Regions from separate parts of the Lelliottia sp. JS-SCA-14 genome, predicted to be linked through region 2. Evidence: predicted binding sites of a transcription regulator. Region 2 holds the regulator's gene; each other region holds the start of a gene.
What was found. The regulator PhoB, encoded in region 2, activates phosphate uptake and scavenging genes when phosphate is short. The targets are predictions, from matches to a motif close to CTGTCATAAAACTGNCNNAT.
Positions count from the first base shown of each region.

Region 1: a site for PhoB is predicted at 3,274-3,293, ahead of glpT (glycerol-3-phosphate transporter). Genes of this name have one in related genera too.
Region 3: a site for PhoB is predicted at 6,382-6,401, ahead of pitA (inorganic phosphate transporter PitA). Genes of this name have one in related genera too.

Region 1 is NZ_CP141606.1:3,277,813-3,287,654, reverse strand. It holds gene glpC (anaerobic glycerol-3-phosphate dehydrogenase subunit GlpC) at 1-276, opposite strand, end outside; gene glpB (glycerol-3-phosphate dehydrogenase subunit GlpB) at 273-1,532, opposite strand; gene glpA (anaerobic glycerol-3-phosphate dehydrogenase subunit A) at 1,522-3,150, opposite strand; gene glpT (glycerol-3-phosphate transporter) at 3,407-4,759, shown strand; one part of gene U9O48_RS15305 (IS3 family transposase) at 4,826-5,303, shown strand; one part of gene U9O48_RS15305 (IS3 family transposase) at 5,303-6,189, shown strand; gene yfaE (class I ribonucleotide reductase maintenance protein YfaE) at 6,233-6,487, opposite strand; gene nrdB (class Ia ribonucleoside-diphosphate reductase subunit beta) at 6,487-7,617, opposite strand; gene nrdA (class 1a ribonucleoside-diphosphate reductase subunit alpha) at 7,736-9,842, opposite strand, start outside.
Region 2 is NZ_CP141606.1:1,091,858-1,101,699, reverse strand. It holds gene U9O48_RS05095 (hydrolase) at 1-254, opposite strand, end outside; gene malZ (maltodextrin glucosidase) at 455-2,272, opposite strand; gene proY (proline-specific permease ProY) at 2,459-3,832, opposite strand; gene brnQ (branched-chain amino acid transporter carrier protein BrnQ) at 3,911-5,230, opposite strand; gene phoR (phosphate regulon sensor histidine kinase PhoR) at 5,640-6,935, opposite strand; gene phoB (phosphate response regulator transcription factor PhoB) at 6,957-7,646, opposite strand; gene sbcD (exonuclease subunit SbcD) at 7,834-9,039, shown strand; gene sbcC (exonuclease subunit SbcC) at 9,036-9,842, shown strand, end outside.
Region 3 is NZ_CP141606.1:4,583,132-4,592,973, forward strand. It holds gene U9O48_RS21485 (fimbrial protein) at 1-480, opposite strand, end outside; gene U9O48_RS21490 (fimbrial protein) at 567-1,541, opposite strand; gene U9O48_RS21495 (fimbria/pilus outer membrane usher protein) at 1,552-4,002, opposite strand; gene U9O48_RS21500 (molecular chaperone) at 4,012-4,719, opposite strand; gene U9O48_RS21505 (NAD(P)/FAD-dependent oxidoreductase) at 5,111-6,304, opposite strand; gene pitA (inorganic phosphate transporter PitA) at 6,535-8,034, shown strand; gene uspB (universal stress protein UspB) at 8,089-8,424, opposite strand; gene uspA (universal stress protein UspA) at 8,707-9,144, shown strand; gene rsmJ (16S rRNA (guanine(1516)-N(2))-methyltransferase RsmJ) at 9,231-9,842, opposite strand, start outside.

The DNA.
Region 1 (9,842 bases), 2.2 Mb from region 2:
ATCCCGCAGGGTCGGTTTTTGCGTGCTGTACTGCGCCCGTGCGCGCTGAATGATATCGCCGATTTTGACGTCAGACGGGCAGGCGACCTCGCAGCGCTTACAGTTGATGCAGTATTTGAGCGCCTCATCGTACAGGGCGCCATCTTTCAGGCGCAGACGCTCGCCGTCCGGCCCGGCCTGTTTCGGACCGGGATAGCGAGGGTTCACGCTGCTGACCGGGCAGACGGTGGTGCAGAGGGTGCATTTGATGCAGCTTTCAAAACGGGTATCGTTCATGGGTGTTCTCCCGCACGCTGGCAAATCTGTTCGGCTACCGCCAGCGCGGTAATGGCGCACACACCGCCGCCGCAGCCCTGGGCTATCGGGTCAAAACCGCCGAGCACCGAACCTATGGCGTAAAGATTGTCGACGGCGACGCCGGAAAGCTGCGGACGCAGGCAGTCGTCGGTAATGACCCCGAACTGCTGCCACGGTTGTGGGGTAAAGAAATCGCTCTGATACCAGTCGGCGCGCGAGGCGCTCTGGCGTACGTCGAGGCCCATTACCGCCTCGCGAATGCCTTCGCGGGTGCTGAGCAGGCCGTTGCTGAAGAAGCTCCCGCTCGCCAGCACCACGAAACGGGCGCGCAGCGGGATATCGTCGTGGTTGCGCGTCCAGACTGCGGTGGCTTTGCCTTCCTCCAGCGACACTTTTTTGACCTCATCGCCCGCCATCCACACACCGCCCTGGGCGACAAACTGACGCTGGAGCTGATTATGGAGACGAATTCCCGGTACGGAAGGGGGAAGCGTAGGCAGGAGATGCAGCGGGCAGGGGAGGCGGTCGGAGAGCCAGCGCCATAGACGGTTATCCGTCAGCCCAAAGCAGGCGGGCATGTACAGCGCGTCGACGTCCTGCGCCAGCGGTTTTAAAGCGTCGTAAAGCGTCGTCCAGTGAACGTCGTTATCCAGCAGACGGGCGATATTCACCGCGCGAAACTCACTGGCGTTGTCGCGCAGGACATCCAGCTCCGGCAGCTCAATTTCGACGGTGTCCGCCTCGATCCCCTGATGACGCAGCGAGGCGGCGGCGAGGTGGGCCTGAAAATCAAGAAAGCCGCTAATGCCGACGACGCGAACGCGCTGGGTTTGCGCGGGGGCGACAGGCACCTCTTCCGGGCTGAGCCACGCGCTACGCAGGGTGCCCAGCGGCGTGACGCGCTGATGGTTTTGCCCGGCGTTGCCCTTTAAGCGCGTGCCGCACGCCGCGAGCAGCGCTTCGGTTTCCAGTGCCAGACGGGAAATATTGTCGATGCCCACCCGACGATAAGGGTGTTCTGGCGGCAGGGCCTGCGGGTTTTCCAGCGCCGTCAGCGGATTCTGAACGGGTGACCCGTCGGCCATCGCGCCGAGCAGGTCCAGCGAGCCGGACGAAAAATGCAGCGCACTTTGACCGCGCGTGATGATGGCGCAGCGCTGGCCGCGTTGCGTCAGCTTCAGACCGCACATCAGCCCGGCCAGACCGCCGCCGATAATCACCGTATCAAACTTCATCGTGCTGCTCCTTTTCCAGTCCGCACAGACCCTGATAGACCCAGCGGGTAAATTCGCTTTCGCGCAGCGCGTCGCCCCAGGCGATAGGCTGCACCCCTTTCCAGCGCTCGTTGAGGAACTCGCTGAGCTGCGTCAGTGATTGCGCTGAGGTGGTCACGTTAAACCGTTGCAGAAGACCTGCCGCGCGGCAGGCGCACAGCTCGCCCTGACAGGTGCCCATCCCCACTCGGGTGCGGCGACGCAAATCGAGCAGATTATTGACCGTCAGGTTTTCGACCGCGTACTGCACTTCCCCCGCCGTGACGGCTTCGCATTCACACACCAGGCTGCGGCTGAGACGTCCTTGCCCAAGCCAGACGGGCGTGCGATCCCCGTGACGGTAAATGGCTGAACCGCGCAGCGGTGCGGGCAGGGAGATGATTTTTTGTAGCGTTTTTTCGGTCGGCTCCTGCGAACCGGGCAGCGGACGTTCCGCGGTGGTGCAGGGCTGCGTATTGCCCAGCTTGCGGCACACGGCGTCCGTCGCCCACTGGGCCATCAGACGGTAGGTCATCAGCTTGCCACCGGTGATGGTGATAAAGCCTTCCAGCCCGTCGCGCGCGGCGTGATCCAGCAAAACAATCCCGCGGCTGACGTTGCGTCCGCTCGGGTCGTCATCGCTGGCGACCAGCGGACGCACACCGGCATAGGCGCGCAGAATGCGGGTTTGCGCCATGATCGGGGCCAGTTTTTCCCCCTCGCGCAGCAGGATATCCACCTCTTCGGCGGTGACGCGGTTGCTGTCGATGTCGTTGTAATCAATGTGCGTGGAGGTGGTGCCAATCAGAGAGATGGTATCGCCGGGCACCAGGATGTCGGCGTCAGACGGTTTGCGACAGCGGTTGATGACGTGATTGTTGATGCGATGATCGAGGATCAACAGCGAGCCTTTGGCCGGGAACATGCGAATGGAGAGATCCGCATATTCGGCAATGCGTTGGCCCCAGATCCCCGCCGCGTTCACCACCACGCTGGCGTACAACGCGCTGTGTTCCCCGTAGAGATGGTCGTAGACGCGCACGCCCCGCACTCTGTCGCCTTCGCGGATCAGCCCCGTCACTTCGTGGGCGGTCAGAACGGTCGCGCCGTGCTCACGGGCGTCGAGCATGTTGGCCGCCGTCAGACGGAAGGGGTCGACGGTGCCGTCGGGAACTTTCACCGCGCCCAGCAGCGCAGGGTTTACCGCCGGTTCGATGCGTCGGGCAAGCTGAGGATCGATTGCTTCGGCGGAAATCCCGGCCTCCGTGCAGGCGGTAATAAAGGTTTGCTGAAAGGCGAGATCGTCTTCGGGCAGGGTGATAAACAGGCCGCTGGTCGGCTCAATGCAGTGGCGGGCGATGCGTTTGAGGATCTGATTTTCGGCAATGCACTCGCGCGCGGATTCGTTATCGGTGACGGCGTAGCGCGCGCCGCTGTGGAGCAGGCCGTGGTTACGCCCGGTTGCACCGGTGGCAATGTCATGACGCTCGAGGAGCGTCACGCTCAAGCCTCGCAGGGCGCAGTCCCGCGCCATTCCGGCGCCCGTTGCGCCGCCGCCAATGATAATCACATCGCTGTAACGAGGATCGCGGATTGTCATTGTCTTCCCTCATGTTCGTTTTTTTACCATTTAGCCACATCAAAAATGGGGTTTGTTTGATTTCGAACATAATCGAGCATAATACGAAAATGAAACGTGATTCCGTGCGCCTTTTTGCGCACTGTGTCATATTTCTGTAACAATTCGTGCGTTGATTCACAGTAACAATCGTTGTGATTATTTAACATCCCCGCCTCTCTGGAGCCGGGGTGATGTATAACGCCCGGCAATTCAATACATGGCCACGGAGGCTGTTATGCTCAGTATCTTCAAACCTGCCCCGCATCGGGCGCGTCTGCCAGAAGCAGAAGTCGACCCGCTCTATCGCCGCCTGCGCTGGCAAATCTTCCTCGGGATTTTCTTTGGCTATGCCGCCTACTACCTGGTGCGTAAAAACTTCGCGCTGGCGATGCCGTACCTGGTCGAGCAGGGTTTTTCACGCGGTGACTTAGGTTTTGCCCTGTCCGGCATTTCCATCGCCTATGGTTTTTCTAAATTCATTATGGGATCCGTCTCGGATCGCTCTAACCCGCGCGTCTTCTTACCGGCGGGGCTGATCCTCGCGGCGGCGGTGATGCTGTTTATGGGCTTTGTGCCCTGGGCGACGTCGAGCATCGCGGTGATGTTTGTTCTGCTGTTTGTCTGCGGCTGGTTCCAGGGGATGGGATGGCCGCCGTGCGGACGCACCATGGTTCACTGGTGGTCGCAGAAAGAGCGCGGCGGGATTGTGTCGGTGTGGAACTGCGCCCATAACGTCGGCGGCGGTATTCCACCGCTGCTGTTCCTGCTGGGAATGGCGTGGTTTAACGACTGGAAAGCGGCGCTGTACATGCCGGCGTTCGGCGCGATTCTGGTGGCGATGATTGCCTTCGCCCTGATGCGCGACACGCCGCAGTCCTGCGGTCTGCCGCCGATTGAAGAGTATAAAAACGACTATCCGGATGACTACAGCGAGCAGCATGAAGAGGAGCTGACGGCGAAGCAGATCTTCATGAAATACGTCCTGCCAAACAAACTGCTGTGGTATATCGCGGTGGCGAACGTGTTTGTCTATCTGCTGCGCTACGGCATCCTCGACTGGTCGCCGACCTACCTGAAAGAGGTGAAGCATTTCGCGCTGGATAAGTCCTCGTGGGCCTATTTCCTGTATGAATACGCCGGGATCCCGGGGACGCTGATTTGCGGCTGGATGTCGGACAAAGTGTTCAAAGGCAACCGTGGCGCAACGGGCGTGTTCTTTATGACTCTGGTGACCATCGCGACGGTCGTTTACTGGCTCAACCCTCCGGGTAATCCAGGCGTGGATATGGCCTGTATGATCGTGATTGGCTTCCTGATTTACGGCCCGGTGATGCTGATCGGTCTGCATGCTCTGGAGCTGGCACCGAAGAAAGCCGCAGGAACCGCCGCGGGCTTTACCGGTCTGTTTGGCTATCTCGGCGGGTCGGTCGCGGCCAGCGCCATTGTTGGCTACACGGTCGATTTCTTCGGCTGGGACGGTGGCTTTATGGTGATGATTGGCGGCAGCGTGATGGCGGTGTTGCTGTTGATCGTGGTGATGATTGGCGAGAAGCGTCATCATGCCGAGATGATGCAGAAACGCGGATAAAAAAATGCCCGCGAATGGACTGCACCCCAAAAGTTGGACACCCAACTGAGTAAGGTGCAGTTTTTTATGGCAAAGCCAAAATATTCCCTCGAAACCAGATTAGCTGTAGTCAATCACTACCTTGCCGGAAAAGATGGAACACATCGTACCGCTGAACGTTTTGGGGTTGAAAGAACATCAGTGCGACGCTGGGTAAGAGCCTGGCAACTCCACGGTATTGATGGCATTACCTGGAAAAATGACCGCCATTCTCCGGCGTTCCGGATTGCTGTCGTACGCACTGTTCTCGCTGAAGAACTTTCGATGCGCGAAGCTGCCGCACGGTTTAATATCTCCACTGAAACCGTTGTCCGGCACTGGGTGAATGTCTACAAAGACGCAGGTGAAAAAGGACTTCTGAGCATAAAACCTGGCCGGAGCAAGGACATGACAAAACCCAAAAAAACACCTCCACTTACCGATGCTGCGCTGGAAAAGTTATCTCCTGAAGAGTTGCGGGCTGAACTTCGTTACCTGCGCGCAGAGAATGCCTACCTAAAAAAGCTGAAGGCCTTAGTTCAAAGCGAGAAAAACGGCAGAAAGCCGTAATAATCAGTGAGCTAAGGCTGGAGTATGCGCTCAGTGATCTTTTGCGTGCGGCGGACATGTCCCGCAGTACGTGGTATCACAATATAAATGCGCTGAAGCGAATGGACAGGCATGCCGGGCTGAAAGACAAAATCAGAGAGATTTACCACTATCACAAAGGGCGTTATGGCTACCGCAGGATCACGCTCTCATTGAGAAAACTAGGGTTGCTGGTAAACCATAAAACAGTGCAGCGGCTGATGGCAGAGCTGTCGCTCCGCTCTCTGATAAGGGTGAAGAAATATCGTGCCTGGAAAGGTGAGGTGGGCAAGGCTGCACCCAATATCCTGGGCCGGAACTTCGGTGCATCGAAAGCCAATGAAAAATGGGTCACGGATGTTACCGAGTTCTCGGTGCAGGGTAAAAAGCTGTACCTGTCGCCGGTTCTCGATCTGTTTAACCGGGAGATTATCTCATACAGCCTGTCGGAAAGGCCGGTGATGGAGATGGTTAATACGATGCTGCATGATGCATTCTCAGTGCTCGAACCGGAGGATGCACCGTTGCTGCACACGGATCAGGGCTGGCAATATCGAATGGCAGGTTATCAGGCAAAGTTAAAGGCGAAGGGTATGACACAAAGCATGTCGCGCAAGGGAAACTGCCTGGATAACGCGGTAATGGAGAACTTCTTCGGCACACTGAAATCGGAGTGTTTTTACCTGAACAGGTTCAGCAATCTGAATGAACTGAGGAAGGCGATAGAGGACTATATCCATTACTATAACAACGAGCGGATCAGTCTGAAATTAAAAGGTCTGAGTCCGGTAGAATACCGAACCCAGACCCCGATAGCCGCTTAACATGAACTGTCCAACTTTATGGGGTCAGTCCAGAAAGCGGGCATTACATTTCGATTTCGATATCGCCTTTTGCCCGGCAGCAGCAGGGCAAAATTTCCCCTTCGTGGATAAATGCCAGCGGCTCCGTGAGCCAGTCAACCTGGCCTGCCACTAAACGACAGCGGCAGGAGCCACAGTAACCGGCGCGACACTGGTATTCGACCTCAACCTGATGCGACTCGAGCGCCACCAGCAGGGAAGGGTGCTCTTCGCGGCACAGCACTTCTGTGCCGGAAAGGCTTAGCGTGACGCGGCTCATCAGAGCTGGAAATCGCTCAGGTCGTCAGTGTTCACTTCGGAATCAATCTGACCGACCAGGTACGAACTCACTTCCACTTCCTGCGGCGCAACCTGTACGTTATCGGACACCAGCCAGGTGTTGATCCACGGAATCGGGTTAGAACGCGTTTTGAACGGCAGCTCAAGACCCACCGCCTGCATGCGGATGTTAGTGATGTACTCCACGTACTGGCACAGAATGTCTTTGTTCAGACCGATCATCGAACCGTCGCGGAACAGGTAATCTGCCCACTCTTTCTCCTGCTGCGCGGCCAGCACAAACAAGTCGTAGCACTCTTGTTTGCACTCTTCGGCGATTTCAGCCATCTCCGGATCGTCCACGCCGCTGCGCAGCAGGTTCAGCATATGCTGAGTACCGGTCAGATGCAGGGCTTCGTCACGGGCGATCAGACGGATGATTTTGGCGTTACCTTCCATCAGCTTACGCTCGGCGAAGGCAAACGAGCAGGCAAAGCTGACGTAGAAGCGGATCGCTTCCAGCGCGTTGACGCTCATCAGGCACAGGTACAGCTGTTTTTTCAGGGCGCGCAAATTCACGGTGACGGTTTTGCCGTTCACGTTGTGCGTGCCTTCGCCCAGCAGATGCCAGTAGCTGGTCATTTCGATCAGCTCGTCGTAGTAGTGGGCGATGCCCTCGGCGCGTTTCTGGATCTGCTCGTTGGTGACGATATCGTCAAACACCACCGCCGGATCGTTGACGATGTTGCGGATGATGTGGGTGTAGGAGCGCGAGTGGATCGTCTCGGAGAACGCCCAGGTTTCAACCCAGGTTTCCAGCTCCGGGATGGAGATCAGCGGCAGCAGCGCCACGTTCGGGCTACGACCCTGAATGGAGTCCAGCAGCGTCTGGTATTTCAGGTTGCTGAGGAAGATGTGCTTTTCATGGTCCGGCAGCGCCTGGAAGTCGATACGATCGCGGGAAACATCCACTTCTTCCGGACGCCAGAAGAAGGAGAGTTGCTTTTCGATCAGCTTTTCGAAGATGTCATATTTTTGCTGATCGTAGCGTGCCACGTTGACCGGCTGGCCGAAGAACATCGGCTCTTTGAGCTGGTCGTTTTTCGTCTGTGAAAAGGTGGTATATGCCATTAATGTGGGTCCTGTAGGAGTGTAATGCCGGATGGCGCTTCGCTTATCCGGCCTACAACACCTTGTAATTATGTAGGCCGGATAAGGCGTTTACGCCGCCATCCGGCAAAAGACAATACTAGATCTTACACGCGCCGCTTTCGCAGCCATCGTCCTGGATAGAAGGTGCCATGTCATCCTGCGCATCTTCAGCACCGTCACGGGTGTTGTGATAGTACAGGGTTTTCACGCCAAATTTGTAGGCGGTCAGGAGATCTTTGAGCAACTGCTGCATCGGCACTTTACCAGACGGGAAGCGCGTCGGGTCATAGTTGGTGTTAGCAGAGATCGACTGGTCGATAAACTTCTGCATGATGCCCACCAGCTGCAGGTAACCGTCGTTATTCGGCATCTCCCACAGCAGTTCGTAGTTATTGCCAAGCAGTTCGTAATCCGGCACCACCTGACGCAGCACGCCATCTTTCGACGCTTTGATGCTCACGTGGCCGCGCGGCGGCTCAATGCCGTTGGTGGCGTTGGAGATCTGCGAAGAGGTCTCGGACGGCATCAGCGCGGAGAGCGTGGAGTTACGCATACCGTGAGTTTTGATGGACTCACGCAGGCCTTCCCAGTCGAGATGCAGCGGCTCGTTCACGATACCGTCCAGATCTTTCTTGTAGGTATCGATCGGCAGAATGCCTTTCGCGTAGGTAGTTTCGTTGAACCACGGGCACGCGCCTTGCTCTTTCGCCAGCTCGTTCGACGCTTTCATCAGGTAGTACTGAATGGCTTCGAAGGTCTGGTGGGTCAGGTTGTTGGCGCTGCCGTCGGAGTAACGTTTACCGTTTTTCGCCAGCCAGTAGGCAAAGTTGATCACGCCAATACCCAGGGTACGACGGCCCATTGCGCCGCGTTTTGCCGCAGGGATTGGGTAGTCCTGGTAATCCAGCAGGGCATCCAGCGCACGAACCGCCAGCACCGCCAGCTCTTCCAGCTCGGACAGGCTCTTGATCGCGCCCAGGTTGAAAGCGGACAGGGTGCAAAGTGCGATTTCACCGTTTTCGTCGTTAACGTCGTACAGCGGTTTGGTCGGCAGGGCGATCTCCAGGCACAGGTTAGACTGGCGCACTGGCGCGATGGCCGGATCAAACGGGCTGTGGGTGTTGCAGTGGTCGACGTTCTGGATGTAGATACGGCCAGTGGAGGCACGTTCCTGCATCATCAGGGAGAACAGGTCCACGGCTTTCACGCGCTGCTTACGGATGCTGTCGTCGTTTTCGTATTGGGTGTACAGACGCTCGAACTCGTCCTGATCGGCGAAGAACGCATCGTACAGACCCGGGACGTCAGACGGGCTGAACAGGGTGATGTCCTGGCCTTTCAGCAGGCGGGTGTACATCAGCTTGTTGATCTGTACGCCGTAGTCCATGTGACGAACGCGGTTGCCTTCAACGCCACGGTTGTTTTTCAGGACCAGCAGGCTTTCGACTTCCAGGTGCCACATCGGGTAGAACAGCGTCGCAGCGCCACCACGAACGCCGCCCTGCGAGCAGGATTTCACAGCGGTCTGGAAGTGTTTGTAGAACGGAATACAGCCGGTGTGGAACGCTTCACCGCCGCGAATCGGGCTGCCCAGCGCACGAATACGACCGGCGTTGATGCCGATACCGGCACGCTGGGAGACGTATTTCACAATCGCGCTGGAGGTGGCGTTGATGGAGTCCAGGCTGTCGCCGCACTCGATCAGGACGCAGGAGCTGAACTGACGAGTCGGGGTGCGCACGCCAGACATGATCGGCGTAGGCAGAGAAATTTTAAAGGTAGAAACCGCATCATAGAAACGCTTCACGTAGCTCAGACGCGTTTCACGCGGGTAGCCGGAGAACAGGCACGCGGCGACCAGAATATACAGGAACTGCGCGCTCTCGTAGATTTCTCCCGTCACGCGGTTCTGCACCAGGTATTTGCCTTCGAGCTGCTTCACCGCGGCGTAGGAGAAGTTCATGTCACGCCAGTGATCGATAAACCCGTTCATCTGCTCGAACTCTTCTTCCGTATAGTCTTCCAGCAGATGCGTGTCGTATTTGCCCAGCTCAACCATTTTCACTACGTGATCGTGAAGCTTTGGCGGCTCAAACTGGCCGTAGGCTTTTTTACGCAGGTGGAAAATGGCCAGACGTGCCGCGAGATACTGATAATCTGGCGCTTCGCGGGAGATCAGGTCTGCCGCCGCCTTGATGATGGTC
Region 2 (9,842 bases):
GAGGTACGCTCAATTGGTTTCACATCCGGGTGAACCGCCAGTAATTCCGGCCAGATATAACCGCTAAAACTTTTTGTTTCGACCGAGGTATAGATAACCGGCACATCAAATATTTTGCCCGCTTTCGCCAGAGCAACCGTATTATTCTTAAGGAGTTGGCGGTCAATATTCGCCACACCAAACGACATTTGCGGCTGGTGATCGATAAAAATAAGCGTCGAGTTTGATGGGTCAATCAGTTCGCGGATAGACATAAATGTACCTTTTAATCAATATGTTAAAAGAAAACTAAATGTGTGCTATATGAGGTCGGGCCCTGACTGATAAAGCAAATTGAGTATAGCGAGTATTGATTGACGGGATATTAAAGATATTTGTCCGCTCTGTTTAATTAAACAGAACAACATGGGGGAATATTCTGCAACGAGCGCGTTATGCCCGTTGCAGAAAAGCGTTAATTACCGAACCAGATAGAGGCGGAAATCGCAGGCAGCGACAGCACGCCTTCTTCTATATCGCCTTTCCCCTCTTTCAGTTGCCAGGTCTGGAGGTTAAGCAGCGGTGAATCGTCCAGCACCACTTCGCAGGCCTCACCGCGGTTAATCGCCACCAGCACGCGCTGCTGGTTAAACACGCGGGCGAAGACCACCACGTTGTCGTGGGCGTACACCACCTGACAACCGCCGTAGCGCAGGGCCTGACTGTGCTTGCGCAGCTTCGCCAGCCGCTGATAGAGCGCCAGCAGATTTTTGTCCTGCCTGTCACTCTCCCACGGGAAGGTCTTGCGGCAGAACGGATCGTTGTTGCCGTCCAGACCCACTTCATCGCCGTAGTAAATGCACGGCACGCCCGGCCAGGTAAAGAGCCAGGTGACGGCCAGCGGCAGGCGCGCCACGTCTTTGCCCAACAGGGATTTAAAGCGCGCGGTATCGTGGCTGTCGAGCTGGTTAAACATCCGCAGCTGCTGCTGATGCGACAGGCTGGCGCGGTAGTTGTCCATCCACGCCATGCAGGTTTCGGCATCGATGTGCTGCGGATCGTAAGAGATATCGGTATTGGCGAGGAAACCCCAGATCGGGAAGGTAAACCCGCGATAGTTCATCGAGGCATCTTCCGCATCGGCCTGCAGCCACTGGCGCGCATCGCCAAAATGCTCGCCGAAGACAAAGGCGTCGGGATTTGCGGCCTTCGCGGCCTGAGTGATACCGGTGACGTGCTGAAGATTATTCCGCGCGCCGCCCGCTTCACCGAGCATGTGCACCACGTCGAGCCGCCAGCCGTCCATGTTCCACGGCGCTTTCAGCCAGTGGCGCACGATGCTGTCTTCCCCGCCATAGATCTCCTCCACCAGCGTCGGCGACTGAAAATCGAGTTTCGGCAGACTGGGATAACCCAGCCAGTCGAGCGCCCGACCCTCTTCATTAAAACTGTACCAGTCGCGCTGGGCGGATTCCGGGTTGTGACAGGCGCCGCCGGTGGCGCGGTTGTGCCGGTCGAACCACGCGTGAGAATCCCCGCTGTGGTTAAACACGCCGTCGAGGATCAGGCGCATCCCCTCGCGACGGGTGTTTTCCCGCAGACGCAGCAGGGCCGCGTCGCCGCCAAACTGCTCGTCGACGTGGCGATAATCTTCGGTGTCGTATTTGTGCACGCTCGGGGCTTTAAACACCGGATTGAGGTACAGCGCCGTGACGCCCAGCTTTTTCAGGTACGGCAGTTTTTCGCTGATCCCATCCAGATCGCCGCCGTAAAACGTCGAACCGCCCGCCTGCGCCGTCAGCGGTTCGTCCCAGGTTTTACGGATAATGTCGTGGCCCGCCGCGTGGTGATAATAGACCTGATCCTGGTCGACCGTGCGTTGCTGGCTTCGGGCAAAGCGATCGGGGAAGATCTGGTAGAAGACCTGATCGTTGACCCACTGCGGGCCGTGGTCCGGGTAATCGACGGCAAACTGCTCCAGCCGCGCGGGTGGAAAACGGCTAAAGCCCTGCGGCGTGAACCACAGCTGGCGGTTATTCCACAGCAGCTTAAAGCTGTAGCGACGGCGCGCCTGGCCCTGAGAGAGATCGATACTCGCCCGCCAGGCGGTGACGCCCGGCTGCGGCTGCGTGCGCTGCTTGTGCATCTTCAGCGTCGTCTCTTCGTTATCCACTTCGGCGCGCAGCATCACGCGCTCCGGCTGATTTTCTCCCGTCAGCCACAGCGTTATGACTAAATGGTCTTTGTTTTGCTTAACAAATGGGGCAACCGGAAGGTGCCAGGCGTTCAACATCACGTATCCCCTTTGATGAAATTGAGGCCACCTTGCCACAGCGTAGTGGAGGATAACTCATCATGAAAAGGTTTATTGGGGGAGGAGGTGGAGGGAGGAGGCATTTTGCCCGGCGGCGCTTCGCTTGCACGGGCCTACAAAACCGTAGGCCCGGTAAGGCAACGCCGCCACCGGGCGATGGTTTAATTACTGCGCTTCAGCCAACTGACGCTCGCGGCGGCGTTTAAACACCCAGCCCACCAGCAGCAGCGCGATCCACGCGAAGCCCACGTACAGGGAGATACGCGTGTCCGGATGGTAGCCAATCAGGCCGATAATAAAGACCAGGAAGATCAGCCCGACGACCGTGGTCGGAACACCGCCCGGTACTTTGAACTTCAGCGCTTTCACCTCTTCCGGCGGCAGACGACGACGGAACGCAATCTGCGACACCAGGATCATGATCCACACCCAGACCGTCGCAAAGGTGGCGAGCGACGCAATCACCAGGAAGACGTTTTCCGGCATGATGTAGTTCAGATAGACCGAGAGCAGCAGCGCGACGGTCATCACCATCACCGTCACCCACGGCGTGCCGCGACGCGAGGTTTTGGCGAATACTTTCGGCGCGTTCCCCTGCTCCACCATGCCGTGCAGCATACGGCCTACGCCGAAGACGTCGCTGTTAATGGCGGAGAAGGAGGCGGTCAGCACCACAAAGTTAAGGATACTGGCGGCAAACGCGATGCCTAAGTGCTGGAAGGTCAGCACGAACGGGCTGCCGTTGGTCCCCACCTGGTTCCACGGGTAGATGGACATAATCACGAACAGGGTGCCCACATAGAACACCAGGATACGCATCGGCACGGAGTTGATGGCGCGCGGAATAGACTTCTCCGGGTCTTTGGCTTCACCCGCGGTGATGCCGATGATTTCGATACCGCCGTAGGCGAACATCACCATCTGCAGCGACATCACCATGCCGAGCCAGCCGTTGCTGAAGAACCCGCCGTTGCTCCACAGGTTATGGATCCCGGTCGGTTGCCCGCCGTTGCCAATCCCCCAGATGATGATGCCAAAACCCGCCACAATCATGATGATGATGGTCGCGACTTTGAAGAAGGAGAACCAGAACTCCAGCTCACCGAACACCTTCACGCTCATCAGGTTGACGGCGCAGATGATCAGCACCACGCTCAGCACCCATATCCAGTGCGGCACCAGCGGGAACCAGACGCCCATGTAGATGCCAAACGCCGTCACGTCGGCAATCGCCACGATCAGGATTTCAAAGCAGTAGGTCCAGCCGGTGATGTAGCCCGCCAGCGGGCCGAGGTTTTCCTGGGCGTAGCGCGAGAAAGAACTCGCGGATGGATTGTGTACCGACATCTCGCCCAGCGCGCGCATGATGATATAGGCCGCGACGCCGCCGATGATGTACGCCAGCAGGACGCTGGGTCCGGCCATTTTAATGGCATCTGCCGAGCCATAAAAAAGGCCTGTCCCGATTGCCGAGCCAAGCGCCATAAAGCGGATGTGGCGGGTGCTTAGCCCACGTTTTAGTTTGTTCGTGCTTTCCATTTAAATCTTGCCATTCAACTCGAAAAAAACAAAAAACCACGGGGCCATAAGCCCCGTGGTTACACAATTTGTCGTTGATTAATGCGCGCTGGAAGTGACCTGACGCCCTGCTGCACGGTCCCAGATAATCGCCAGAACCATCGCAACAACGGTCGGCATTAACCAGGCCAGGCCTTGCTCTGACAGCGGCAGACGCTGTGTCCAGTCAGGCAGGATCCCACTGAAGGCGGATGCTTTAATCCCGTCAAGGATACCAAAAAGCAGGCTGATAAACATCGTTGGGGCAATAATTCGCGAGGAATTGTTCCACCACGGACGGGTAAAGCTCAGCACCACCAGCACGATGCACGGCGGATAGATCGCGGTCAGCACCGGAATGGAGACCTGAATCAGGTGGCTCAGACCGAGGTTAGAAACCGCCATCGAGAAGCCGCCGAGGATGAACACCAGCGTGCGATAGGAGAGCGGAACGTACTGAGCGAAGAACTCGGCACAGGCGCAGGTCAGGCCAACCGCGGTCACCAGACAGGCCAGGAAAATCAGTACCGCCAGCAGGAAGCTACCCGCACCGCCGAAGGTGTGCTGCACGTAAGCATGCAGAATGGCTGCACCGTTAGCATTTTGATCGACCAGGGTCGCGCTATCAGAACCCAGGCGGAACAGCGCCAGATACAGCAGCGTCAGACCGACACCGGCCATCAGGCCAGCCCAGATGGTGTAGCGGGTCAGAAGACGCGCTTCGGTCACCCCGCGAGAACGCGCGGCGTTGACGATAACGATACCAAAGACCATCGCGCCCATGGTGTCCATGGTCAGATAGCCGTTTACAAATCCGTTCGAGAAGGCCGCCGTTTTGTAGGCGTCCAGCGATTCGCTGATAGGACCGGCAGGCCACATAACTGCCGCCACGGCCAGCACGATCAGCGCCAGAATTTTCATTGGTGCAAGGAAGTTACCCACGGTATCCAGCAGTTTGCCCGGATAGAGGGAGACCAGAATCACCAGTGCGAAGTAGACCAGGCTGTAGATCAGCAGCGGCAGCGCGCCGTCGCCGGTGAGCGGTGCAATCCCGACTTCAAAGGAGACCGTTGCGGTACGTGGAGTCGCGAACAGCGGACCGACTGCCAGATAGCAGACCGTCGCCAGCAGAATACCCGCCACTTTACCGATCGGGGTGCTGAGGCTATCCACGCCGCCGCCGACTTTCGCCAGCGCGACCACGGTCAGCACCGGCAGGCCCACAGCGGTAATCAGGAAGCCAATAGCCGCCGTCCAGACGTGTTCACCCGCCTGCAGGCCAACCATAGGAGGAAAAATGATGTTACCTGCGCCGACGAACAGCGCAAAAGTCATAAAGCCCAGCGCGATGATGTCACGCGATTTTAAATGATGGGTCATAGAACCTTACTGCCTGTGGATGTGGTGTTGAAAACGTTGAGATTTTCGCCATCCCAAATGGGACGATACAGCGGAAAATTTACTCAATTTCAGCGGGATATGCTCCCGTCATGCCGTGGCGAAGAATAGTTTTTCGATTTACCACGCAAATACAGTTGGTATGACACTGTATGGGGCGCAATTTAAACGCTTATAACGTTTAAAGGCAAGGAGCGATCTGAAAACCAGAACAATATGCCAGCATGAAAATTGAGACCAGAACAATCCTCTAAGGTTAAGAAAAACTCATGGCTAATCATGCGAACAAAAAAGCAACAACCGTATAAAATTCATTCGCGTTTCGCTTGACTGCAAAGCAAACAGGCCAGCAATCGCTGGCCTGTGGAAAGGAAGGCTGACACGCGCCCTGTCAGGCGCTTTTTTTGGCAATCAAACGTTCCGGAATGACAAAACTGAATCGCGTGCCTTTCCCCGGCGTGCTCTGAATATCGAGGCGACTGTCGTGATGATTCACAGCGTGCTTCACAATCGCCAGCCCCAGGCCGCTTCCGCCTGTCTGCCGCGAGCGCGCTTTGTCCACGCGATAGAAACGCTCGGTCAGACGCGGAATATGCTCCGGCCCAATCCCCGGCCCGTTGTCCTCCACGCTGAACTCCGCGCCCGTCGGGACGTGCTGCCAGCGCACGGTAATGTGCGTCCCCTCAGGCGTATGATTCACCGCGTTGTAGACCAGGTTCGAAATCGCACTGCGCAGCTCGTCTTCGCTGCCCAGCACCTTCAGAGTGCTGTCCAGTTCAAAGGTGAACTGATGCTTTTTGTGGCTCAGGGTCTGCGCTTCGCGCTCTACCACCCGCAGCATCATCGGCACGTCGATGGTTTCGTTTAGCGCCAGCGTCGGCGCGGCTTCGATTTTCGACAGCGTCAGCAGCTGTTTCACCAGCCCTTCCATGCGATGCGTTTGCTCGCGCATGGTGTGCAGCGCTTTCTCGCGCGGCGCACCCTCGAGCGTCTGCTCCTGCATCATTTCGAGATAGCCCTGCAGCACCGTCAGCGGTGTGCGCAGCTCATGGCTGACGTTGGCGAAGAAGTTTCGCCGAGCCCCTTCAAGCTGGTGCATCTGGGTCACATCGCGCGCCACCATCAGCCACTGCTGATCGCTGTACGGCATCACGCGGATCTCAAGATGACGACCATTGTTCAGCACCAGATTGTGCGGGCGCGTAAAGTCACGTTTTTTCAGGTAGTGGGTGAATTCGGGGTAACGCAGGAGGTTCAGAATATTTTGACCGTTATCGTCCGGCCAGCGCAGTCCGAGCAGCTGTTGTGCCAGTCCGTTACACCAGAAAATGGTCCCTTCTTCGGTGGTCAGAATGACGGCATCCGGCAGCGACTCCGCCCCGCTGCGAAACCGTTTGATCAGGCTTCCCAGCTCGCGACGACGCTTTTTATTACGCATTTGCATCTGATGTAAGCCGTACAACAGCGGCTCCCAGCTGCCGCTACCCGGCGGCGGCGTCATGCTGCGATCCACCCATAGCCACCAGGAAAGACGCAGTAAATTCCAGAAATGCCAGACCAGTAGCCCAGTCACTGCCGCCAGTAAAAACCACGGCAGATGACCAAAAATCGCCCCCAAAATGGCGGCGGGAATACAACATAAGATCAGTTCAAAAACGAGCCTTTTCCATGACAGACGTTCCAGCACGCGTCACACTCCTGTCATTGTTCAGAAACGGGTCGAAAAACGATAACCCGTACCGCGGACCGTCTGCACCATACGATCGTGGCCGCTGTGTTCCAGCGCTTTACGCAAGCGGCGAATATGTACATCTACCGTTCTGTCTTCGACATAGACGTTAGTCCCCCAGACGTTATTCAGCAACTGTTCGCGGCTGTAAACACGTTCCGGGTGGGTCATAAAGAAGTGCAAAAGTTTGAATTCTGTCGGGCCCATATCCAGCGGGTTTTCGCCGGTCATCACCCGATGTGAGGTCGGATCGAGGCTTAACCCCTGCATTTCGATCACCTCTTCCACCGCCATCGGTGAAATACGGCGCATCACGGCTTTGATACGCGCCACCAGCTCTTTCGGCGAGAACGGCTTGGTGATGTAATCATCCGCGCCGGTCTCCAGACCGCGCACGCGATCCTCTTCTTCACCGCGCGCCGTCAGCATGACCACCGGGATATCGCGGGTCATCGCTTCGCGTTTAATGTGCTTGATAAATTGCAGGCCAGAACCGCCGGGCAACATCCAGTCAAGCAGAATCAAATCGGGCCAGGGTTCGTTCAGTTGATTCACCGCGCTGTCATAATCTTCCGCCTCAACCGGCTGGAAGCCATTTTGTTCGAGCACGAAGCACACCATTTCGCGAATCGGAGCTTCATCTTCTACGACCAGAATACGTCTCGCCATACTTTGCCCTGTCTTATTAATGTATTAGTTTGGAATGCGGCACCATTATGCGTCAGATTTATGACAGATTTATGAAAAACATTACCACCATGAATGGCAAACTGTTGTTTTATTACAGCGGTTATTTTCTCGTCCCTGAAAGCTTATAATCCCCTCCACTCTTTTTTGCCACGGATACGGATCTGCTATGCGCATACTTCACACCTCGGACTGGCATCTGGGTCAAAATTTTTACAGTAAAAGTCGCGCCGCCGAACATGAGGCCTTCCTGAACTGGCTGCTGGAGACCGCGCAGGAGCAGGAGGTGGACGCCATCATCGTCGCCGGGGATATTTTTGACACCGGATCGCCGCCGAGCTATGCGCGAGAACTCTACAACCGCTTCGTGGTGAATCTGCAGCAGACGGGCTGTCATCTGGTGATTGTCGCGGGCAACCACGACTCCGTCGCCACGCTCAACGAATCCCGGGACATTCTCGCTTTTCTGAATACCACTGTAGTGGCAAACGCCGGGCATGCCCCACAAATCCTGAAAAAACGCGACGGGACGCCGGGCGCGGTGCTCTGCCCAATCCCCTTCCTGCGCCCACGCGATATCGTTCAAAGCCAGGCCGGGCTTTCCGGCGGCGAAAAGCAGCAGCATCTGTTACTGGCGATCACCGATTATTATCAGCAGCAATATGCCGACGCCTGCGCACTGCGCGGTGATGCGGCGCTGCCGGTCATCGCTACCGGGCATCTGACCACCGTCGGGGCCAGCAAAAGTGACGCGGTGCGCGAGATTTATATCGGTACGCTCGATGCCTTCCCGGCGCAAAATTTCCCGCCTGCCGACTATATTGCCCTCGGGCACATTCACCGCGCACAGGTCATCGGCGGGTGCGAGCATATTCGCTACTGCGGCTCGCCAATCTCCCTCAGCTTTGATGAAACCGGTAAAGGCAAAAGCGTCCATCTGGTGAGTTTTACCGACGGCAAACTGAGCGCCGTCGAGACGCTCACGGTTCCGGTGACGCAGCCGCTGGCGATGCTCAAGGGCAATCTCGCCGCCATTGCCGCGCAGCTTGAACAGTGGCGCGACGTGGAACAATCCCCCCCCGTCTGGCTGGATATCGAAATCAGCACCGACGAATATCTGCACGACATGCAGCGCAAAATCCAGACCCTGACAGAAGAGCTGCCGGTTGAAGTATTACTGGTACGCCGCAGCCGCGAACAGCGCGAGAAAATTCTGTTAAGTGCGCAACGCGAAACCCTCAGCGAGTTAAAAGTCGAAGAGGTGTTTGAACGCCGCCTGGCGCAGGAGGAGATTGACGATGCGCAGCGCGCCCGGCTTAACGAGCTTTTCACCCATACCCTGCACGCGCTGCATGACGAGGAACACAACGCATGAAAATTCTCAGCCTGCGTCTGAAAAACCTCAACTCCCTGAAGGGCGAATGGAAAATCGACTTCACCGCCGAACCCTTTGCCAGCAACGGATTATTCGCCATCACCGGCGCGACCGGGGCGGGAAAAACCACCCTGCTCGACGCCATCTGCCTCGCGCTGTATCACGAGACGCCGCGCCTGAACACGGTGTCGCAGTCGCAAAACGATCTGATGACCCGCGACACGGCGGAGTGCCTGGCCGAGGTAGAATTTGAGGTCAAAGGCGTGGCCTATCGCGCATTCTGGAGCCAAAACCGCGCCCGCAACCAGCCGGACGGGAACTTACAGGCACCGCGCGTGGAACTGGCCCAGTGCGAAGACGGCAAAATCCTCGCCGATAAGGTGAAAGATAAACTCGATCTCACCGCCTCGCTGACCGGTCTGGATTATGGCCGTTTTACCCGCTCAATGCTGCTGTCCCAGGGCCAGTTTGCGGCGTTTTTGAACGCCAAACCGAAAGAGCGCGCCGAGCTGCTGGAGGAGCTGACCGGCACGGAAATCTACGGACAAATCTCCGCCATGGTGTTTGAGAAGCATAAAACGGCGCGAACCGAACTGGAGATGCGTGAAGCCCAGGCCGCAGGCGTGGTACTCCTGAGCGAAGAACAGCAACAGCAGCTGCAACAGGGTTTGCAAGCACTGACTGACGAAGAGAAAACGCTGCTGAGTGAACAGCAACAACGTCAGGTTCAGCATCAATGGCTGACGCGCCGCGATGAACTCTTACGCGAACAGCAGCGTGCCCATTCCGCGCATCAGCAGGCC
Region 3 (9,842 bases), 1.4 Mb from region 2:
TGCCAGTTTTACCATCCCCAGACCTAAATGAGCGGCACCCGTCGTCGCCGTCATTGTATCTTTGTTGATGAGCAGATTCTGGCCTGCGTTGTCATACAGCGCGATGCCGATACCGCTTGCTGCGCCTTCGCCCGTCGCCGTGTTTGCCAGGACGCTGCCCATTGAGCTGTCTGCCGTGCCGAGGAATTTGTAGGCGATTTTGCCCTGAGAAACCAGGTCTGCGCACTGCTCATCGCCATTGACGGTCAGGTCTACGGTATTCATCGGCGTCGTAGAAGTGCCCTGAGTCACCAGGGTGGAAATGTCTGCTTGCAGGTCCACAGAAGACTGACCGAGGTTAACGGTGCAAGGTGACAGAGTCGGGGTCACCGTACCAGAAATGGTCAGGTTTGCTGAGATGTCATCAGGGTTGGTAGAAGCCTGAGCTGCGCCCATCACAAACAATGCGGAGACGGCCAGTCCTAAAATTGACTTTTTCATAAATAATATCCTTATAGTGTTGTATCTGAATAAAATAGGCGAAGCCTTCTCATTTCAGAATGAAAAAAGAAACCTTCCCTATTTCGTTATAAATAATTAATTCTCAGCGTAATTTGGGCTTTCACTTTTCCTTCACTGACGGGTTGATCCGTTTTTGCATAGCGAACCGACAGCGGGACCGGGATATTCATCTGCTGCACGGGCAATGCCATATCGATGGGCTGGAACGGCGTCATCACGCTGCCGTTATAGAGCATTTCGATGCCCACGCCGGAGGCCGGGTTTTCGGGTGCGACATTTTTAAAGACGGTGACGTTTTGTGGCTCGGTAGCACCTTCGATATTGATGCTGGCCCGGGTGGTGTTCATGCACTGCAGATTCACGCCGACCGGATAATTTTGTTTTGCCGCGCTGCTGGCCAGATCCTTCACATTAATCGGCGGTAATTCGATTTGCGGCTGATCGACCAGAATTTCACAGTGGGCTCTGGCGGCTAGCACCGTCATCGCCAGGTTCACCACCAGAGAATTGTCATTCAGCGAGACCAGGGACGGCAGGCGAATGGTCATCGTGCCGCCCTGAATAATGCCGGTCTTGATCGCTTCAATGCGCAATTTAATATCATCGGTGCTGATCGACTGCGTCGGGACCTCCGAAAAAGGGGTGTTAAAAGGTAATACCCACTCTTTTTTTGCCCTCCCCGGCTGGTCATAGATAACCGTAATTCTTACACCGACGCCCGGCAGCGAAGTGCTGTAAATATGATCCCCGCTTTGCGCCGTGCTCATTCTGCCGTTCAGGATGCGCTGTACCTCACCCTGGCACGCCGGAGCGATCGCATGATGCGACCCGGTCAGCTGCGCGAGAGTTTTCTCGTTCACCGACAAAACTGTGCCCACCGGCGCGGCGCCCGCTTTGTCCGGCAATTGAACGGTTAACGGTATCGTCAGATTTAACGGCGCCTGACGCTCCTGGATCGGGCAGTCATGCGCGCGGGCGGTTAACGCAACGGCGCTTAACATCATGACGGTGGCGATTCGCCAGCAGGAAAAAGGTTTCATCGGGCGCTCCTCAGTGGCATTCGACGTTCAGGATGGCGATAGCCAGCTTCACCGACGCTTTTGTCGGGATGGCGAATGGCGCGGAGCACTGCTGTTTATCGCCCCAGCTGAAATTCACCGTGCCGCTGTCAGGGGCGGAGTTGAGGTAGGCCTGGCCCTGATCCCCGACGTACCAGGTATCGTCATTGCCCTCAATTCTTGCCCGCGCACCGAAGGGCAACGGCTGGCCTTTGTAGCTCACGTTCATCACCACTTTGCGTCCGCCGATCGCTTTGAAGCGGGCCAGCACAATGGCGTCTTTCGTCGGGATCACCTCAGAGGAGGTGCTGACAAAATCGACCTCTTTATTGCTCTGCGGATCGACCGTCATGGTGTTGCGGTGATAGGACTGGAGATCGGGCACGATGGCAAAGCCCCGGGAGTCAGTGCGAATATTCTGGTTGCTGCCCAGCTCGACATTCTCCGCACCAGGGATCGCCACCAGCGCCTGGCTACCGCTGGAGAAACGTCCCAGCGTGATACCGTCTTTGTGCGCGAGTAAGTTCCCGGAGGCGTTCCAGGAAAGGTACTGGTTGCGGTCGGCGTTATAGGTCACGTTGAATTCGCCGCGGTTGCCCTGGTAATCAATTCCTGCGGAGCCGCTTTGAGTGTCGCTTTGCCCGTTCTGCGACGCGTAAGAGACCTGGGTATTCCAGCTCAGATCCTGCCCTTCCCCCATGTGACCCGACACGCCGACCTGGTTTGTCAGATCGCCTTTCAGGCCCGTGGTGGCGCTGTAGTTGACCATCGGCTGCGTGGCCGGGAACAGATTCCCGAGCGGAACAGACAACGTGAGCGCCAGCTGTTTATCCCAGTCGGACATCCCTTCGCTACGGGTCATACTCCACGCGAGTGAAAAACTGACGCGTTGCCACGAGCCGTTCCAGCCGAGCTGCCAGGAGCGCGAGACCGAGCTGTCCTGATTCGCCGTGCGGGACAGGGTGGCAAAGAAGCTGTGTTCGTCCGTCAGGGTCTGATTGAGGGTCAGGTTGTATTCGCGTTTTAACCGCGAGTCTTCGAACAGCGTTTCTGAATCGGCCCAGTCACTGAAAGACAAATAGTTGCGGCGGTAATAGCGGTTATCCAGCTGGATCTGCGTCCCGGTTTCCGGGATGCCGTTGCGGTAGGTCAGACGCAGCATATCGCCTTTATACTCGGGCGAATTGCAGCGCTGCCCCTGGCTTTCAGTGACATCAATGGCGATGCCGCCCGCACGCTTCAGGTCAAAACCTGCGCCCAGGCTCGCCGCCTTATATTTTTCCTGATACTGGATACCGCCGTAGGTGGTGATATCCAGCGGCAGCCCCCAGGAGATCGCCGCCTGCAGTATTTCCGGGGTCTCTTCCACGCTGTTGCTGTTCGTCACATAGCGCCCCGCCGCCAGGCTGTATTTCAACTGATGCGCGCGTAAAAGTTGCGGAACGTTCGAGTAAGAGACGGTGCTGTGCGTTTCTGAACCGTCGGCTTCGGTAACGGTGACATCCAGCTTGCCGCCGTTTGAAACGGAAGACAGATCCTGGATAACGAACGGGCCTGGCGGAACCGAGCGCTGATAAATGATGTAGCCATTGCTGCGTACGGTGACCTGGGCGTTACTCTTCGCAATCCCGCGAATGAGGGGCGCAAATCCCGTTAACTGGTCAGGCTGCATATCGTCATCGGAATTAAGCTGGACCCCGCGCACCACCAGGCTGTCAAAAATATCGCCCGGTGTGCTGGCGTCGCCCAGGGTCAGCTCCCCTTTCAGGGAGCGGACGGCAGTTTCCACATAATTTGAGAGCGTCTTCCAGCCGTCGTCATTGCTGAGCGTGGCGTTATTACGATAGCGCCAGCGGCCAAGGTTAAAGCCGTTGGTCAGATTGGCAAATACCGTGTCCTGAGTGTCGCTGGTGCGATGAAGATATTGCTGCCCGGAAAGCTGGTACATGCTGATGATGGCGGGCACACCGTCGTCCCACTCCTCTTCCGGCACGCCGGTCAGCGATTCATCGCGCATCACGGTTTGCGGGAGAGAAATATCCAGCGTCAGTTTTGAAAAATCAAAATCAGCCTTCGTACCGGGAAGCTGCTCTTGCATGTCAGTGCAGGCATTTTTCACGCTATTATCCTCAGCATTCGAAGCGACCTTTTTCAAATCCACGCCGAGTTTCTGATAGGTCTGAAAAGAGAGACAGGGAACGAGTTCCTTTTTGTCATTCAGTTCAAACCTGACATCTGAAACCAGGGATGGCTTTCCGTTGACCTTAATCCGGACGCGATAAGTCCCCGCCGGCTGAACGCCCTGGCTGAGGAGACTGGTGTCATTAATCACTGTATTGCCGTTTGCCGACTGTAATAAGCCGGGGTCGAAATATTCCCCGGCAAACACTGTTTTCGAAAGCATCACAGAAACAGCCAGGCACAACTTACTGATACAGCGCATGACGTCCTGTTAGTTCATTTTCTGGGTAAAGGTTTTAGACGTTGTGCCGAAATCATTTATGGCTTCCCACTCCACGGCTGAGCCACTGGCAGGGGCATGTTTAAGCTGATAGGTTTTATCCGCAAAAGGGGCAATGACGGTATTATTGTCGACCACCGAAACCGGAATGGTTTCTTTATCGATTGAGATTTTGCTCAACACCAGATTGAACGGGGAGGCATTTTTTACCACCACCGTTTTACCGGATGCGCTCCAGCTCAGGTTTTTCACCGCCTCACCCGGATCGCCTTTTAAACCCGCCGGGCGGAAAAAGAATTTAATCCGGTTATTGATCGCCAGCACCATGCGGTTTTCAACTTTTGATTCTTGTTCATTCAGGCCGGGCACGCCTTTCACGTCAAGCCACAAAAGACTTTCGCGATCGGCAGGCAGGCCGCTGCCTAAATAGACGACACGAATCACGTTGTCGCTTTTCGGGGCCAGCCTGAACAGCGGCGGTGTGACCACGAACGGTAATTTTTTGATCTGAGAACTGTCACCTGCATCAAGCCAGGACTGAACCAGATAGGCCCGATTTTCATTGCTGTGAATAGTGACCGTCGCATCGCCCTCTTTTTCACTGTAAATCAGGCGGTCGGCGTTAAGGGTCAGGGCGCTGTGTGCAGTGCCTGATAATGTTATTAAAGCTAAAAAAGCGGCAATGCCGGACTTATTCATCTGGGTTAATCCAAAAAGAAATGCTCGCTCTGGATAACCTCGCTTGCCGCGGGGTGATGAGTAACGAGCTAATTAAACACTACAGTTGTTTTATTCAAGGTAAACTTCAAAATAATAATCTCCCTCAACGAGCGACGCTTTGGAGTTGCTGATAATAGTGATACTACCGATAGTCGATTGCAATAATCACAATTAGGTTCGAATCCAGTATTGGACAACATTTAAAAATAGAAATAGTTTAATGAAAATATCATTTAGCCGGCGCTGCATCGATATTTCACCAGGTTTTACAGTTAGAAATTATTTAATTTGGCGTTGCATCACCATAGGTCAAAAAGGCTCTAACTCCTCCCTTAGAGCCTTTAAAAATGCGGGGCTGTAAGACTTCGATTTAGTCGCTCGCCAGCGCCTGCGCGCACGCCCAGGCACTTGCCCAGGCCCACTGGAAGTTATATCCGCCCAGCCAGCCCGTCACGTCCATCACTTCACCGATGAAATAGAGCCCCGGAACCTTGCGCGCTTCCATGGTGCGGGACGAGAGTTCATCCGTGTCCACGCCGCCGAGGGTCACTTCCGCCGTGCGATAGCCTTCGGTGCCGTTCGGCTGAACGCGCCAGTTGGTCAGCGTCTCGACCAGCGCCTGCTGATCGCGCACATTGAGCTGCTTGAGCGTGACGTCAGGAATTTGCCCCAGCAGTTGCAGGCACTCGATCAAACGTTTCGGCAGCTGCATCGCCAGGGTGTTTTTCAGGCTTTGATTCGGATGCGCGGCGCGCTGTTCGTCGAGGAACGCCGCCAGATCGCAGTCCGGCACCAGATTGACGGTGACGAATTCGCCTGGCTGCCAGTAGCTGGAGATTTGCAGCACGGCGGGGCCAGAGAGACCGCGATGGGTGAACAGCAGATTTTCGCGGAACAGGGTGCCGTCTTCAGCGGTAATGGTGGACGACACCGAGACGCCGGAGAGGGTCTGGAGCTGCTCCAGCAGCGGTTTGTGCAGAGTGAACGGCACCAGACCGGCGCGGGTCGGCAGCACCTTCAGGCCAAACTGCTCGGCGATTTTATAGCCGAATGGCGTCGCGCCCAGGCCCGGCATCGACAGCCCGCCGCTGGCGATCACCAGTTTGTCGGCGCTGACCGTGTCGCCGTTCAGCTCAAGCCGGTAGCCGCTGTCGTCGCGTGAGACGCTCAGCACTTCGGTGCGCAGGCGCGTGGTGACGCCGCCCTTCTCGCACTCGGCCACCAGCATGTCGACAATCTGCTGCGCGGAGTCATCACAGAAGAGCTGGCCGAGGGTTTTTTCATGCCAGGCGATGCCGTGTTTGCCGACCAGATCGATGAAATCCCACTGGGTGTAACGCGCCAGGGCAGATTTGCAAAAATGACGGTTTTGGCTCAAATAGGCCGCGGGTTCGACATATAAATTAGTAAAGTTGCAGCGACCCCCGCCAGACATCAGGATCTTGCGGCCGGGTTTCTTGCCATTATCCAGCAACAGAACGCGACGACCCGCCTGTCCGGCCATCGCCGCACAGAACATTCCCGCCGCACCGGCGCCAATTATGACGGCATCAAACCTTTCCACATCCAAATCCTCATGTTTAACAGGCGCGAATTGTAAAGTTTCCTCTGTGGTCACACCAGCGCAAAAAACTGATATGTCAGTCATATAATTGAAATATAAAATATATTTCTTTACCAGACGTAAACAATCCAGAAGGTATATCAAAAAAAAGCTATATTTCACTTTGCCCGTTGCGCATTTGTCCTGGATAATGCGCCGCGTTCATGTCCTCCAAAATGGCGTAACGTCCTATGCTACATTTGTTTGCTGGTCTGGATTTACATACCGGGCTTTTACTATTGCTTGCTCTGGCATTTGTGCTGTTTTACGAAGCTATCAATGGCTTCCACGACACTGCGAACGCAGTCGCAACGGTTATCTACACTCGCGCAATGCGATCGCAAGTTGCGGTTGTTATGGCGGCTGTCTTTAACTTCTTTGGTGTTCTACTTGGTGGCCTAAGCGTAGCCTATGCCATCGTTCACATGCTGCCTACAGACCTGCTTCTGAATATGAGTTCAGCGCACGGTCTCGCGATGGTATTTTCCATGCTGCTTGCTGCGATTATCTGGAACCTCGGTACCTGGTATTTCGGCCTGCCTGCATCCAGTTCTCACACGCTGATCGGCGCGATTATCGGTATCGGGTTAACCAACGCCCTGATGACCGGCACGTCTGTCGTTGACGCGCTGAACATCCCTAAAGTGATGGGGATCTTCGGCTCTCTGATTATCTCCCCTATCGTGGGCCTGGTCGTTGCAGGTGGATTGATTTTCATCCTGCGTCGTTACTGGAGCGGAACCAAAAAACGCGCCCGTATTCACCTGACTCCCGCAGAACGTGAAAAGAAAGATGGCAAGAAAAAGCCTCCGTTCTGGACGCGTATCGCTCTGATTCTTTCCGCTATCGGCGTCGCCTTCTCTCACGGCGCAAACGACGGTCAGAAAGGCATTGGCCTGGTCATGCTGGTCCTGATTGGTGTCGCTCCGGCAGGGTTCGTGGTCAACATGAACGCCACCGGATACGAAATCACCCGTACCCGTGATGCAGTAAACAACGTCGAAACGTACTTCCAGCAGCACCCTGAACTGCTGAAACGCGTGACCGGTGTTGATCAGCTGATTCCTTCTCCGGAACCGGGTGCGACCACCGCTCCGGGCGAGTTCCACTGCCACCCGGCAAACGCGATCAACGCGCTGGAACGTGCTAAAGGCATGCTGAGCGATATCGAAAGCTACGACAAACTGTCCGTTGAACAACGTGGTCAGCTGCGTCGCATCATGCTGTGCATCTCTGATGTGACCGATAAAGTCGCGAAGCAGCCAGATGTGAACAACGATGACCAGCGTCTGCTGAAGAAACTGAAAGGCGATATGCTCAATACTATTGAGTACGCGCCAATCTGGATCATCATGGCCGTTGCACTGGCACTGGGTATCGGGACAATGATTGGCTGGCGTCGTGTGGCGACCACCATCGGCGAGAAGATTGGTAAGAAAGGCATGACGTATGCGCAGGGTATGTCCGCGCAGATGACCGCTGCCGTTTCTATCGGTCTGGCGAGTTACACCGGTATGCCGGTTTCAACGACCCACGTTCTGTCATCTTCGGTTGCCGGTACGATGATTGTTGATGGCGGCGGTTTGCAGCGTAAAACCGTGACCAACATCCTGATGGCCTGGGTGTTCACCCTCCCGGCGTCGATTCTGCTTTCGGGCGGCCTGTACTGGCTGTCGCTGAAACTGATTTAATGCAGGATAAGCAATGAAAAAGCGGGTCAGGAAACTGACCCGCTTTTTTTTGGCTCAATGCCAGAGCGCTAACGCCACCATGCTCACCACCACCAGCCCGCACAGGGCGCTGGTCAGAATGAACTGGCGACGCAGACGCTCACAGCGACGGATAAACTCGTCGTCATGGTGATCGCGATAGCGCTGGGCGTAGATGTACCACACCAGACGCATCTGTTTGCTGGGCTGTCCATGCGACGTGAAGAAGCCTCCACCATCCACATACTGATAAAGCAACGGATCGCAACCTCGAAGTACCACTAATAGCGCACGTAACGATGAGAAATAGCGCGCCATATTCACTATGCAAACCACACATAACGCCCAAAACAATGCGACGGTGCTAATCATACTTCCTCCCCGGCGTCCGCCCACGAAGCGAGACTTCTGGACAACCGCACCCCAATGCCCTGACAGACAGATCAGTGAAAGAATGACGAAAGTCGATCGGGTTCACGTTTTAATATCCGAACGGCTCATTAAATAGTGTAGGAGATCCGTTAATTTTTTTGCCACAAGGTTAATCGTTATCAACACCAAAGCTTGAAAAATTTGTTGAACTGGGCCGTAATGAAGGCAGAAAGGCGACGGCTTACCTGATAGTCATCGATAACTTAAGGAAGGAGTAACACTATGGCTTACAAACACATTCTCATCGCGGTAGACCTCTCCCCGGAGAGCAAAGTGCTGGTTGATAAAGCGGTATCCATGGCACGCCCATACAACGCGAAAGTTTCTTTGATTCACGTTGATGTGAATTACTCCGATCTCTACACCGGTCTTATCGACGTTAACCTTGGCGATATGCAAAAACGCATCTCCGAAGAGACGCACCACGCGCTGTCTGAGCTCTCCACCAACGCCGGCTATCCGATTACTGAAACCTTAAGCGGTAGCGGCGACCTGGGCCAGGTACTGGTCGATGCGATTAAGAAATACGATATGGACCTCGTCGTTTGCGGTCATCACCAGGATTTCTGGAGCAAACTGATGTCTTCCGCGCGCCAGCTGATCAACACCGTCCACGTGGATATGTTGATTGTGCCGCTGCGTGATGAAGAAGACGAGTAAGTGTGAATTGTCGGGCGGCGCTAGCGCTTGCCCGGCCTACGATCAGGTTTTGTAGGCCCGGTAAGCGTTAGCGCCACCGGGCTTTGTTATTCCGGCGTCCCGGAATAAATATCAAACCGATGCCCTTTCGTCACCACGGCGTTGGTGGTCGCGACATCCGCCAGCGGCGGCGCATAGTCCGGGCGCTTCACCACTACGCGTTTGGTCGCCAGCAGGCGGGCCGGTTCGAGCAATCCATCCGCATCCAAATCAGGCCCCACCAGCGACTGAAACACCCGCATCTCTTTCTTCACCAGCGCACTCTTCTGCTTGTGCGGAAACATCGGATCGAGATAGACCACCTGCGGACGCGGCGTGATATCCGTCAGCGCCGTCAGGCTGGAGGCGTGCATCAGCTGTAACCGCTCCTGCAACCACGAGCCAATCTCCGGGTCGGCATACCCGCGCGCCAGACCGTCGTCGAGGAGAGCGGCGACCACCGGGTTACGTTCCAGCATCCGCACGCGACAGCCCACGGATGCCAGCACAAAAGCATCCCGCCCCAGGCCTGCCGTGGCATCTACCACGTCCGGGAGATAACTGCCCTTCACACCGACCGCTTTCGCCACCGCTTCACCGCGACCGCCGCCAAATTTGCGACGGTGCGCCATCGCCCCGCCGACAAAATCGACAAAAATCCCGCCAAGCTTGGGCTCATC